Linked DNA regions of Bdellovibrio bacteriovorus. The protein of the gene in region 2 binds, or shares a complex with, the protein of the main gene of each other region. Links are inferred from orthologs where the notes say so. Each region holds a gene or a part of one and is shown on either strand. Other genes may lie near its edges.

What was found.
Region 1: pnp (region 2) and rny share a complex: the UniProt entries of both Bacillus subtilis proteins name them as parts of the possible RNA degradosome complex. The link is inferred for Bdellovibrio bacteriovorus from one-to-one orthologs.

Annotation. Positions count from the first base shown.
Region 1 is NZ_LUKF01000012.1:276,095-281,401, forward strand. What follows is about bases 1,038-3,934. They hold rny (ribonuclease Y), read left to right. Parts: upstream 1,038-1,651; coding sequence 1,652-3,217; downstream 3,218-3,934. Other genes in these bases: AZI85_RS08005 (cell division protein ZapA), read left to right, coding at 1,038-1,055; AZI85_RS08010 (5-formyltetrahydrofolate cyclo-ligase), read left to right, coding at 1,082-1,645; tyrS (tyrosine--tRNA ligase), read left to right, coding at 3,236-3,934. In the rest of the region: AZI85_RS07995 (hypothetical protein), read left to right, coding at 1-26; AZI85_RS08000 (hypothetical protein), read left to right, coding at 39-626; more of AZI85_RS08005, read left to right, coding at 747-1,037; more of tyrS, read left to right, coding at 3,935-4,444; AZI85_RS08025 (2Fe-2S iron-sulfur cluster-binding protein), read left to right, coding at 4,456-4,863; AZI85_RS08030 (alpha/beta fold hydrolase), read left to right, coding at 4,914-5,307. UniProt on the Bacillus subtilis protein: Endoribonuclease that initiates mRNA decay. Initiates the decay of all SAM-dependent riboswitches, such as yitJ riboswitch. Involved in processing of the gapA operon mRNA, it cleaves between cggR and gapA.
Region 2 is NZ_LUKF01000020.1:74,308-79,698, reverse strand. The notes cover bases 1,415-4,395. They hold pnp (polyribonucleotide nucleotidyltransferase), read right to left. Parts: upstream 3,962-4,395; coding sequence 1,868-3,961; downstream 1,415-1,867. Other genes in these bases: rpsO (30S ribosomal protein S15), read right to left, coding at 4,066-4,335; AZI85_RS16800 (M16 family metallopeptidase), read right to left, coding at 1,415-1,797. In the rest of the region: dut (dUTP diphosphatase), read right to left, coding at 58-507; more of AZI85_RS16800, read right to left, coding at 526-1,414; tRNA pseudouridine(55) synthase TruB, read right to left, coding at 4,481-5,391. UniProt on the Bacillus subtilis protein: Involved in mRNA degradation. Catalyzes the phosphorolysis of single-stranded polyribonucleotides processively in the 3'- to 5'-direction. Necessary for competence development in Bacillus subtilis.

The DNA.
Region 1 (5,307 bases), on a different replicon or contig from region 2:
CTGCGGAGAGCTGCGAACCCATGTAATGGAAAGTTTCAATGCGATTTGTAGTAAGTTTTATTATTGCTCTTGGGCCTCAGGTTTTGTGGGCCCAAGGTATTAAGCCGGTTTCTGTTTCCTACGAAAATCTGATGCGTTGTTTTCCTGAACTTCAGGACGAGCAGCTTTCCTTTAAAGTCGACCTCAATCGTTTGAAAGATATCTCTGACGAAAAATTCGTGACCTCACAATCGCAGCTGCGTCAAAGAAAGATCCATTACCTGGATGCTGAGAAGCAGGCCATGAACTTGATCTTGCGCACCAAGTTTTCTGGCGCAAAGAAGATGGAAACTGAACTTACTTTGCAGCAAGTCGACGAAAAGGGTGTTGTGACCAACGTAGGGCTGACGGCGAATCAACGCATCAACCCCAAACAGGACATCATCAATAACTTTTTGCTCAATGCGACGATCAAATCTGATGAGTACTCGTACAATGACACAAAGCTTAATGGCGTTCTTGCCACCTATAAGCGCAACTTCAAGGATGTCGAGGAGTATGAACTCCATGACAAACCGAACAAGCGCTCTGTGAGCTGCGAAAAGCAGAAAGACTTAGGCATTATTTGCACTTGTTCCAAAAAATAATCTGTTGAATATCGGACCGATAGAGATATACTTTTTCTTGTGTTGATCTAGGATTTTTCTAGAAATTTAAAAGGTTTAGAACATCGGTACTAACAAGATTCTGCAGCTATTGAGGTGCTAGTGACATCTGATAAAAAAACCTACAATTTTCTAATTGCGGGTGTCCCTTACAAATTAAAAACCTCTCATGACGATGCCACAGTCGAAGAGCTCGTCACATTTGTAAATAATAAAATGAATCAGGCCATGTCAGTTACCAAAAACGGTTCTTACCAAAACGCCGCTGTTTTAACAGCGATGAACTTGGCGGAAGAACTGATCCTTTTGAAAAGAAAAGCGCATCGTGAACTTGAAAAGTTGGAAGAAAAAGCGATGCAACTTTCCGTTGAACTAGAAAATTCCAAGAACAACAAGGTTTTGAACAACTAACTTTGTTTTGATCTCTTGGAGTGTCCATGTCGTTTCCTTGGAGCTCTAAAAAGGAATGTCGTTCCTTCTTTAAATCTCTTTGCGCCCGAGAGTTCGCGCAAGGTCTTGTTCAAAATCAACAGCAGCTTAATTCCGCTTTGCAGGATTTTTTTAAATCACAAAGTGGAGTGTGGGGAGCTTATAGAGCTCTGCCAGAAGAAGCCCAGGTGGAAGAGGTCTTTCATATCTCCCACCTGAAGTGGACTTTTCCGCGGATGCGGGAAGGTCATCTGGAATTCTTTGATGCACACAAGTTTGTGCTGGGACCTTACGGAGTTCTGGAGCCTGCTCCAGATTCGCCCGCGCAAGATCTCAAAGACATTCAAGGCCTGCTGATTCCCGGTTTAGTTTTTAATAAGAATGGCAATCGTCTGGGAAAGGGAAAGGGTTTTTATGACAAAACACTTTCTACTTACCAGGGGATCAAAGTAGGCGTCTGTTTTAACTTTCAAGTGACAGTAGACCCGATCCCGACCGAAGCCCACGATGTGATCATGGATTATTTGATCACAGAGACTGGTGTGGTCGATTGCAGGAAGTATCAGGAGTAAAGGATCATGGAGTTAGTAATCACCGCTATCGTAGCGTTGTTGTTGGGTGGAGCCATTGTTTTCATCATCAAGCGTGTTCAAGACGAAAATAAAAAGAAGTCAGCACGAGTAGAAGCAGATCGTATCGTTAATAAAGCGAAGTCCGAAGCTGCAAAAATCAAAAAGGACTCTGAAACCAAAGCCAAAGACTTTGAATCACGGGCCCGCAAAAATGTCGAAGCCGACATCCACAAACAAAAATCCACTTTGAAAAACAAAGAATCTCAGTTGGACCGTCGTTTGAAAGAGATCGAAGATCAGTTCAAAAGTAAAATGGAAGAAAATGAGCGTTATCTAAACACGCTGAAAGACCGCGAAGAAAAAATCGCGATCTCTGAAAATCGCATCAAGGATTTAGAGAAAAAAGGCGAAACACACATTGGCGAACTGAAACAAAAACTAGAGTCTGTGGCAGCAATGAGCCAAGACGAAGCTCGTCGCCAACTTTTGAACGCTCTTGAAGACGAAGCGAAACAAGAAGCTTCTAAAAAGATCGCACAAATTGAAGAAGAAGCTAGCAAAGAAGCCGACAAAAAAGCCAAACGCATTTTGGCAACGGCGCTTTCCCGTTTCGCTTCTGAGTATACATCCGAGCGCACAGTGAGTGTGTTGGCTCTTCCTAATGATGAAATGAAGGGTAAGATTATCGGCCGTGAAGGTCGTAACATTCGTACTCTAGAAGCTCTTTGCGGTGTGGATCTGATCGTCGATGACACTCCAGAGGCCGTGGTTATTTCTGGCTTCGATCCTGTTCGTCGTGAACTGGCTCGCCGTACGATTGAAAAATTGATGGAAGACGGTCGCGTGCATCCCGCACGTATCGAAGAGGTCGTTGAAAAACAACGCTCTGAGCTTATGAAGTCCATCAAAGAAGAGGGCGAACGCCACGTGATGGAATTGGGTATTCCAAACATGCACCCAGAACTTATTAAGATCATCGGTGGTTTGAAATACCGTTCTTATCAAGGTCAAAACGCTTTGAACCAAGCATTGGAAGTGGCGAACATCGCCGGTCTTTTGGCAGGTGAGATGGGTGTGAATGTGAAGATCGCACGTCGTGCGGGTCTTTTGCATAACATCGGTAAGGCTATCGATCACACGGCTGAAGGCAGTTATGCTTTCGTGGGTGCTGATTTCGCGAAAAAATACAACGAATCTGAAGACGTTTGCCACGCGATCCGTGCGCATGATGAAGAAGAAAAGCCGCACTCTATCCTTGCTTGGATTGTGCACGCGGCGTTCATCCTTTCGAGCTCTCGTCCGGGAGCACGCCGTCCGCAAATGGATTCTTTCATCCACCGTTTGGAAGATCTTGAAAGCATCGGTAACAGCTTCGATGGCGTTCTTAAAACTTTGGCTCTGCAAGCCGGCAAAGACGTTCGCGTGCTTGTAGAAAGCAGCAAAGTGACTGATGACCAAGCTGTGATGTTGTCTCGTGATATCGCTCGTAAGATTGAGCGCGAGATGCCACAGGCGGGTGCCGTGAAGGTGACAGTGGTTCGTGAAACTAGAAGCGTTGAACACGCTCGCTAGGAAAAGGATTTTAGGTATATGAGTTTTTTAGATCCTCGTGAGCAGCTTGAAAGAATCAAATTCGGTGTCGCTGAGTTCATCAACGACGAAGACATGCTCAAAAAACTTAAAAAAGGAAAGCCTCTTAATATTAAATTAGGGGCGGACCCGACTCGTCCGGACATCCATATCGGGCACACTGTTGTTATTAATAAACTTCGTACGTTCCAAGAATTGGGTCACAAAGTTTATTTCTTGATCGGCGATTTCACCGCAATGATCGGGGATCCGTCAGGAAAGAACACGACTCGTCCGATGTTGACTCGTGAAGAGATCGAAGAAAACGGTCGTACATACGCAAAACAAATTTTTAAAATCTTAGATCCAGAAAAGACCGAGATTGTTTACAACTCGTCTTGGATTGGCAAGATGACTCCGCAAGAGTTCATTAAGATGTCTGCGCAATACACAGTGGCGCGTATGCTAGAGCGTGAAGACTTTACGAAGCGTTACCGTTCCGGAACGCCGATTGGCATTCACGAGTTCTTGTATCCTTTGACTCAAGGTTATGACTCTGTGGCTTTGAAAGCCGATGTCGAGCTGGGTGGAACGGATCAAAAGTTCAATCTTTTGGTCGGCCGTGACATGCAGGGCTCTTACGGTCAGGAAGCGCAGTGTATTCTGACGATGCCGATTCTTGAAGGCATTGATGGCGTCAACAAGATGTCGAAGTCTTTGGACAACTACATCTCTGTGATCGATACACCGAAAGATATGTTCGGTAAGACAATGAGAATTTCCGACGATTTGATGTATCGTTGGTACGAACTTTTGACAGACATCACGGCTCATCAGCTTTCCCAGCTGAAAACCGATGTGGCGGAAAAACGCAAACATCCAAGAGAAGTGAAAGTGAATCTGGCGAAGTTCCTAATTAAACGTTTCCACTCGGAAGCAGCGGCACAGGCGGCGGAAGATGAATTCAACCGTATCTTTGTCGATAAAGGGCTTCCAGATGATGTTCCTGAGTTTACTACAGATGCGGAAGAAATTGGTCTTCCGGCGCTGATGGTGAAAGCAGGTCTTGTGGCCTCTAACGGTGAAGGCTCGCGCTTGATCCAAGGGGGCGGTGTGCAAATTGACAGCGAGAAGATTTCCGATCCTAAGCTTAAAATGAATTTGAAATCGGGCGAAAGCTTCGTGATCAAAGCAGGCAAGAAGAAGTTCGCGAAGATCATTGTTCGCTAAGCAGGTTTATTATGAAAATTAAGTTTCTACCGCAAAATATTGAAGTCGAGGGCTCTCCAGATAAGAGTCTCTTGCAAATTGCGACGGAAAATCACCTGGAGATTCGCTCTATTTGTAAGGGTGTTCCGTCGTGTGCGGAATGCCGTATTCGTATTCAGGAAGGCGAGGCGAATATTCTGCCTCCCAATAAAGCAGAACTCAGCCTTATCGGTACAAGTCACTTTATTGATGGACGTCGTTTGAGCTGCCAAGTGCGCTGCTTTGGTGATGTGACCGTGGATATGACCGAACAAGTTGAGAAGACCGAGAATCAAACGAAGAAAATTCGTGGTTTCCGTACTAATAAGCAGATTGAATCCAAAGCCGTGAACGACACGATGCTTTTAAGTGATAAGCCCGACGAAAAAGAGAAGAAGTAAGTCTTAAGTCCAGTGAGTCTTATCGGTTTTTTAACCGATAAGTAATCTGGATGTCTCATAAAATTACTTTCCGAGAACGCGGGCAAGGGCCCATTTTAATTCTTCTTCATGGTTATGGAGGAAGCGTTCACCATTGGGAAGCTGTTGCCGAAAATCTTTCATCGCAATATCGAGTGGTGGTTCCCAATCTTACGCACGTCTATTTAAGCACAGATAAGTTGTTCTTCACCGTGCAAGTTGAAGTGCTAGCGAAATTTATCAAAGAACATTTTCCTGATGAAAAAGTGGCTGTCGCGGGTCTGAGTTATGGCGGTGCCTTGGCGTGGGGGTTGGCAACACAGCATCCACATCTTGTGCAAAAAACAGTTCTGATCAATCCGATGGTCACAGACCCCGTGAAACATTTTTTGCCGAAGGAATTGCGTTTCTTTTTCTCGGTGCCTT
Region 2 (5,391 bases):
CCAGCGTTGCGCTCTCCCAGCTGAGCTACGTCCCCACTAAAAAACTAAAAGAAAAAACTAAGCGCGTCCCGTAGAACCGAAACCACCAGCACCACGCTCGGTAGTTCCCAATTCATCAACAACTTGGAATTGCGCCTGCAGAACTGGAGCAATCACCAATTGAGCACAGCGCTCTTGATCGCTGATTGTCACAGCTTCATTGCCCAAATTAATCACGATGATTTTTACTTCACCACGATAATCCGCATCGATAGTTCCCGGCGTATTCAAAACCGTCAAACCACTTTTTGCCGCCCATCCACTGCGTGGACGAGCTTGGATTTCATAACCCAGTGGAATTTCAAAAGACAAACCTGTTGGAATCAATGCTCTTTCGCCCGGATTTAAAATCACCGGACCCGCAAGTTGCGCGCGAACATCAAAACCACTGGCACCCAAAGATTGATATTGCGGAAGTTCACCGTGGAAGTTTTCAAGTTTCTTTACTTTGACTGTGAGCTTTTGCATTTATAAATCCTTTTCCAATTACAGAGTCAGTTCTTCAAACCAAGTTTTCAGCTCGGTTACGCCCGGTCCTAATAAAACCCCGGATGCAGCGTTTAAATCAAGCTCTTCGCGAATATAATCATTCACCGAGTCGACCGTCACCGCTTTGATTTCCTCAATCACGGATTCAACTGAACGGAAGCTGCCAAAGACGATTTCATTCACCGCCAAAGACGTCATACGATTTTCGATATCATCAGAACTCAATAAAATGCTGCCAATAACTTGAGTCTTAAACATCTCCACATCGGCCTTAGACACACCTTGCTTACGAATCTTCTGCAGTTCTTTAGAAATAAGATCGCCCACTTTTTTGACGTTCTTCGTTTCTGTTCCCGCATAAATCGTGAGCATTCCTGAATCGATATGTGTATTTAGACTGGAGTGAATTGTATAAACCAAGCCTCTTTTTTCACGCACACTTTGATAAAGTTTGGAAGTCATACCTCCACCCAAAAGTGTGTTCGCAATCACAGCTTCAAAACGACGTTTGTCTTTAAAACTTGCTGTCGGAAATCCCATCAGCATGTGTACTTGCTCGGCTTGTTTTTCAACGACGTGACGACGTTTCAACCAGCGTGGGAACTTACGAGAATTCTTAAGCACGGACTGCTTTTTCTTTCCCAAGCGCTTTTCAATACCGACCATCAACTCGTCGTGATCCAAGCAACCGGCCGCACTGACGATGATGTTTTTTCCGGTGTAGTTTTTCTTATAATAATCCATCACCTGATTTTGTTTCATCATGGCGATAGACTTTGGAGTTCCCAAGATAGGACGAGCTAACGGATTTTTTCCGTACACTTGTTCATAGAAGACGTCATAAATGATTTCTTCATGGCTGTCTTCGGACATGGCGATTTCTTGCAAGATCACGCCTTTTTCCAGGTCGAATTCTTTCTTGTTCAGATGCATGTTGGACACCAGATCCGACAAAACATCCAAGGCCTTTTCCCAGTGATCTTTTAGAACCAAAGCGTGGTAACACGTGTATTCACGTGTCGTGTAGGCATTTAAATCCCCACCCAAAGCTTCTAAAGATTTTGCGATTTGATAGGCAGAACGAGTTTTAGTTCCCTTAAACACCAAGTGCTCAAGAAGATGCGAGATGCCCGCATTCTCTGGCGACTCATCCCGAGTGCCAGTCAAAACCCAGATACTGATAGAAACGGCACGGGACCCTGGATGAAGCTCGCTCACCACTCGGATCCCGTTAGAAAGTTCAGATTTTTTGAACTTAGTATTTGTCATTGATTCTCTTTTAAAGATGCTGTTTCAGCACGGCGGCCCCTAGGCCGCCTCGCTCTGCCAGCGTCCGCGGCTATTGAAGAAGAGCCTTACGAGAAAGCTTGATACGGCCTGCACGGTCCACTTCAAGAACTTTAACATCAATCATTTCGCCTTCTTTAAGTACGTCAGTCACTGCGCGTACACGTTCGTTAGCGATTTCAGAGATGTGCAATAGACCTTGAGTGTTCGGCAAGATTTCAACGAAAGCACCGAATTCAGCAATCTTCACAACGCGACCTTTATAAGTCTTACCTACTTCAGCTTCAGCAACGATGTCGTTGATCATAGCGATCGCCTTTTTAGTTGCTTCAGGATCTGCAGAGGCAATGTGGATTGTACCGTCGTCTTCGATTTCAATCTTAACGCCCGTAGCTTCCGTGATACCACGGATTACTTTACCACCAGAACCGATCACTTCACGGATCTTATCTGGTTTAATTTTGATTGTTTCGATACGAGGAGCAAATTCAGAGATTTGACCACGAGCTACTTTGATCACTTTTTCCATCTCGTTCAAGATGTGCGAGCGACCTTCTTTAGCTTGAGCCAAAGCCTGTTCCATCACGTCGAAAGAAACAGAGTCAATTTTGATATCCATTTGAAGAGCTGTGATACCTGTTGGAGTACCCGCTACTTTGAAGTCCATGTCACCCAAGTGATCTTCATCACCCAAGATGTCAGTAAGAACGGCTACGCGATCGCCTTCTTTAATAAGACCCATCGCTACACCGGCAACGTTCCCTTTGATAGGTACACCGGCATCAAGCATCGCCAAAGTTCCCGCACAAACAGAACCCATTGAAGAAGAACCGTTAGACTCTAGAACTTCAGAAACGATACGGATTGTGTATGGGAATTTTTCGTGATCAGGAAGAACGGCTTTCAAAGCGCGCTCTGCCAAGTTACCGTGACCGATTTCACGACGACCTTGACCACCGAAGCGACCGACTTCACCTACAGAGTATGGAGGGAAGTTGTAGTGAAGCATGAATTTGCGTTTTTGAGTTCCCAAAAGCGCGTCCACCATTTGCTCGTCATCACCTGTTCCCAAAGTCACTGTGCCCAAACATTGAGTTTCGCCACGAGTGAACAAACCAGAACCGTGCGCACGAGGAAGAAGACCCACTTCATTCGCGATAGAGCGAACCGTTTTCACGTCACGACCATCGATACGAACTTTGCGGTCTAGGATCATAGAACGAGCTTCATTGTATTTAAGCTCTTCAACGATCGCGCCGATTTCTTTCTTGCGTTGTTTAGCAAGATCTTTGTCAGTGATAGAAGCTAGGAACATCGCCTCTGCTTCAGCTTGCGCCGCCGAAGCTGCTGCATAACGGTCTTGCTTAATTTTGATACCAAGAGCCGCAGCGATTTTTGGTTTCAAGAAAGACTCTACTTGTCCTTTGAAATCAGCGTCGATAGTCGCTGGAGTGAAAGAACGTTTTGTCGCAGAACCAAACTTTTCACGCAATTCGTCTTGCGCATTCAAAAGTGGCATCATGGATTGGTGACCGAATTTCAAAGCCGCCAAAACGTCTGCTTCAGAGATGAATTTTGTTTCACCTTCAACCATCAACAAACCATTGCGAGTTCCCGCAACGATGATATCCATGTCGGATTTTTCCATTTGTTGAGGAGTTGGATTCGCCACGAATTGACCATCAACGCGACCTACTTGAATCGCCGCTGTTGGACCGTTGAATGGAATGTCTGAAAGATGAAGAGCTGCAGAAGCACCCAAGCTTGAAAGAATCTCAAGAGGGAATGCACCGTCTGCAGAAAGAACCGTCGCCACAACTTGAGTTTCGTTTCTGTATCCTTCTGGGAATACAGGGCGGATCGGACGGTCGATCAAACGCGCGATCAGAACAGCGTCTGTCGTTGGTTTACCTTCGCGTTTGAAGTAGCCACCTGGGATTTTACCGGTAGCGTAGAATTTTTCGATATATTCCACAGTCAGTGGGAAGAAATCTAGTTCAGAGGCTTTTTTGCTAGATACTGCCGTAACAAGAACCATGTTGTTACCGCAAGAGACTAGAACAGATCCATCTGCTTGTTTTGCCAAACGGCCTGTTTCGATGGTGATTTGTTTTCCGCCCACCGATGTAGTTACAGTCGTTTTCATTAAATCTCCTTGAATTGATGCCAGAGCCTTATGCTCTGAGTGTACGAGAATTTCCTGTCGAGGAAAAGATTGAAGGGGCTCTTCGCCCCTTCAGGAATGTCAGATTACTTACGGATATCAAGAGCCTTGATAAGGTCTTGGTAACGTTTCACATCTTTACGATGTAGGTAGTCCAAAAGTTTTCTTCTTTTGTTAACCAAAGTCACAAGACCGCGACGGCCGTGATGATCTTTTTTGTGAGTGCTGAAGTGCACAGTCAAATCATTGATTTTCGCTGTCAAAAGCGCCACTTGCACTTCTGGAGATCCAGTATCTAGATCTTTCGTTTGGAATTTCTTAACGATTTGGTTTTTTGTATCTTTAGTGACTGCCATTAAAGTCTCCTGTTCTTTTTAAAAATTGCTTAGTTTTCAAACAAACCCCGCAGTCGTCATGGCTGTCGATCTGTAGAGTGTTGTTTATAAGTTTTAAGGTTCTACCCCGCATCCCCACCCCGGTCAAGGCAAAGAGGACACAGGCCTAATATTTAAAGACCCTTTTTAGGACAAAACCGCGCCCCTCTTCAAGCCCCACCAGAGCCAATAAATGCCCGGTATCTTGAGCTAAAACTTGGACATATTGGTCCTCAGAAGGGCGAAAGACGGTGATCAATTGGGAGCGCAAGTCATGGCTGATCTGCCCGTTCCCCAAAAGGACTTTGTCCTGCCCTTTAATACGAATACGTTTGATCTGAGGCAAGGCGTGCTCCATCCCCACAAAAGCCGTTCCCCAAGGAGGGGCTCCCGTATAAGCCTGCTCAATCTGTTCTAAGGTTTGTGCCTGAGGTAAATGATAAGGGGCCGACCAAGTTCTGCGCAAAGAACTCATCGCCGCTCCACACCCCAAAGCCTTCCCTAAAAGGTCGACCCAGGTGCGGATGTAACTGCCTTTGCTGCATTTGATGTCAAACTCGGCCCAATCGGGACCGATTTCAACCGCTTCCACATCCCAGAAGTTCATCATTTTTTTAGGGATGACGACTTGTTCTTCCTGACCTTGGCGAGCGTATTCGTAAAGTTTTTTACCCTGAACTTTGATCGCCGAGTAAATGGGAACTTCAAGCTCCATCTCGCCTTGAAGCTTGAAAGCTTCAGCCAAGATACGCTCTTTAGGAAATTCGACAGAGACTTTTTCTAAAACCTCACCCGTCGTATCTAAAGTGTCTGTACGCACACCGAGTTGGGCGCGCACGCGGTAACCCTTATCACCTTCAAGAATATATTGGCTGAGTTTTGTACCTTCATTTACAAGGCACACCATCAAACCTGAAGCCATCGGATCCAAAGTTCCTGAATGACCTACGGCTTTGGTTTTTAGAATACGTCGAAGCCTTGCCACGACATCATGGCTGGAAATCCCTGAAGGTTTATCAACCAACAAGAGACCATTAA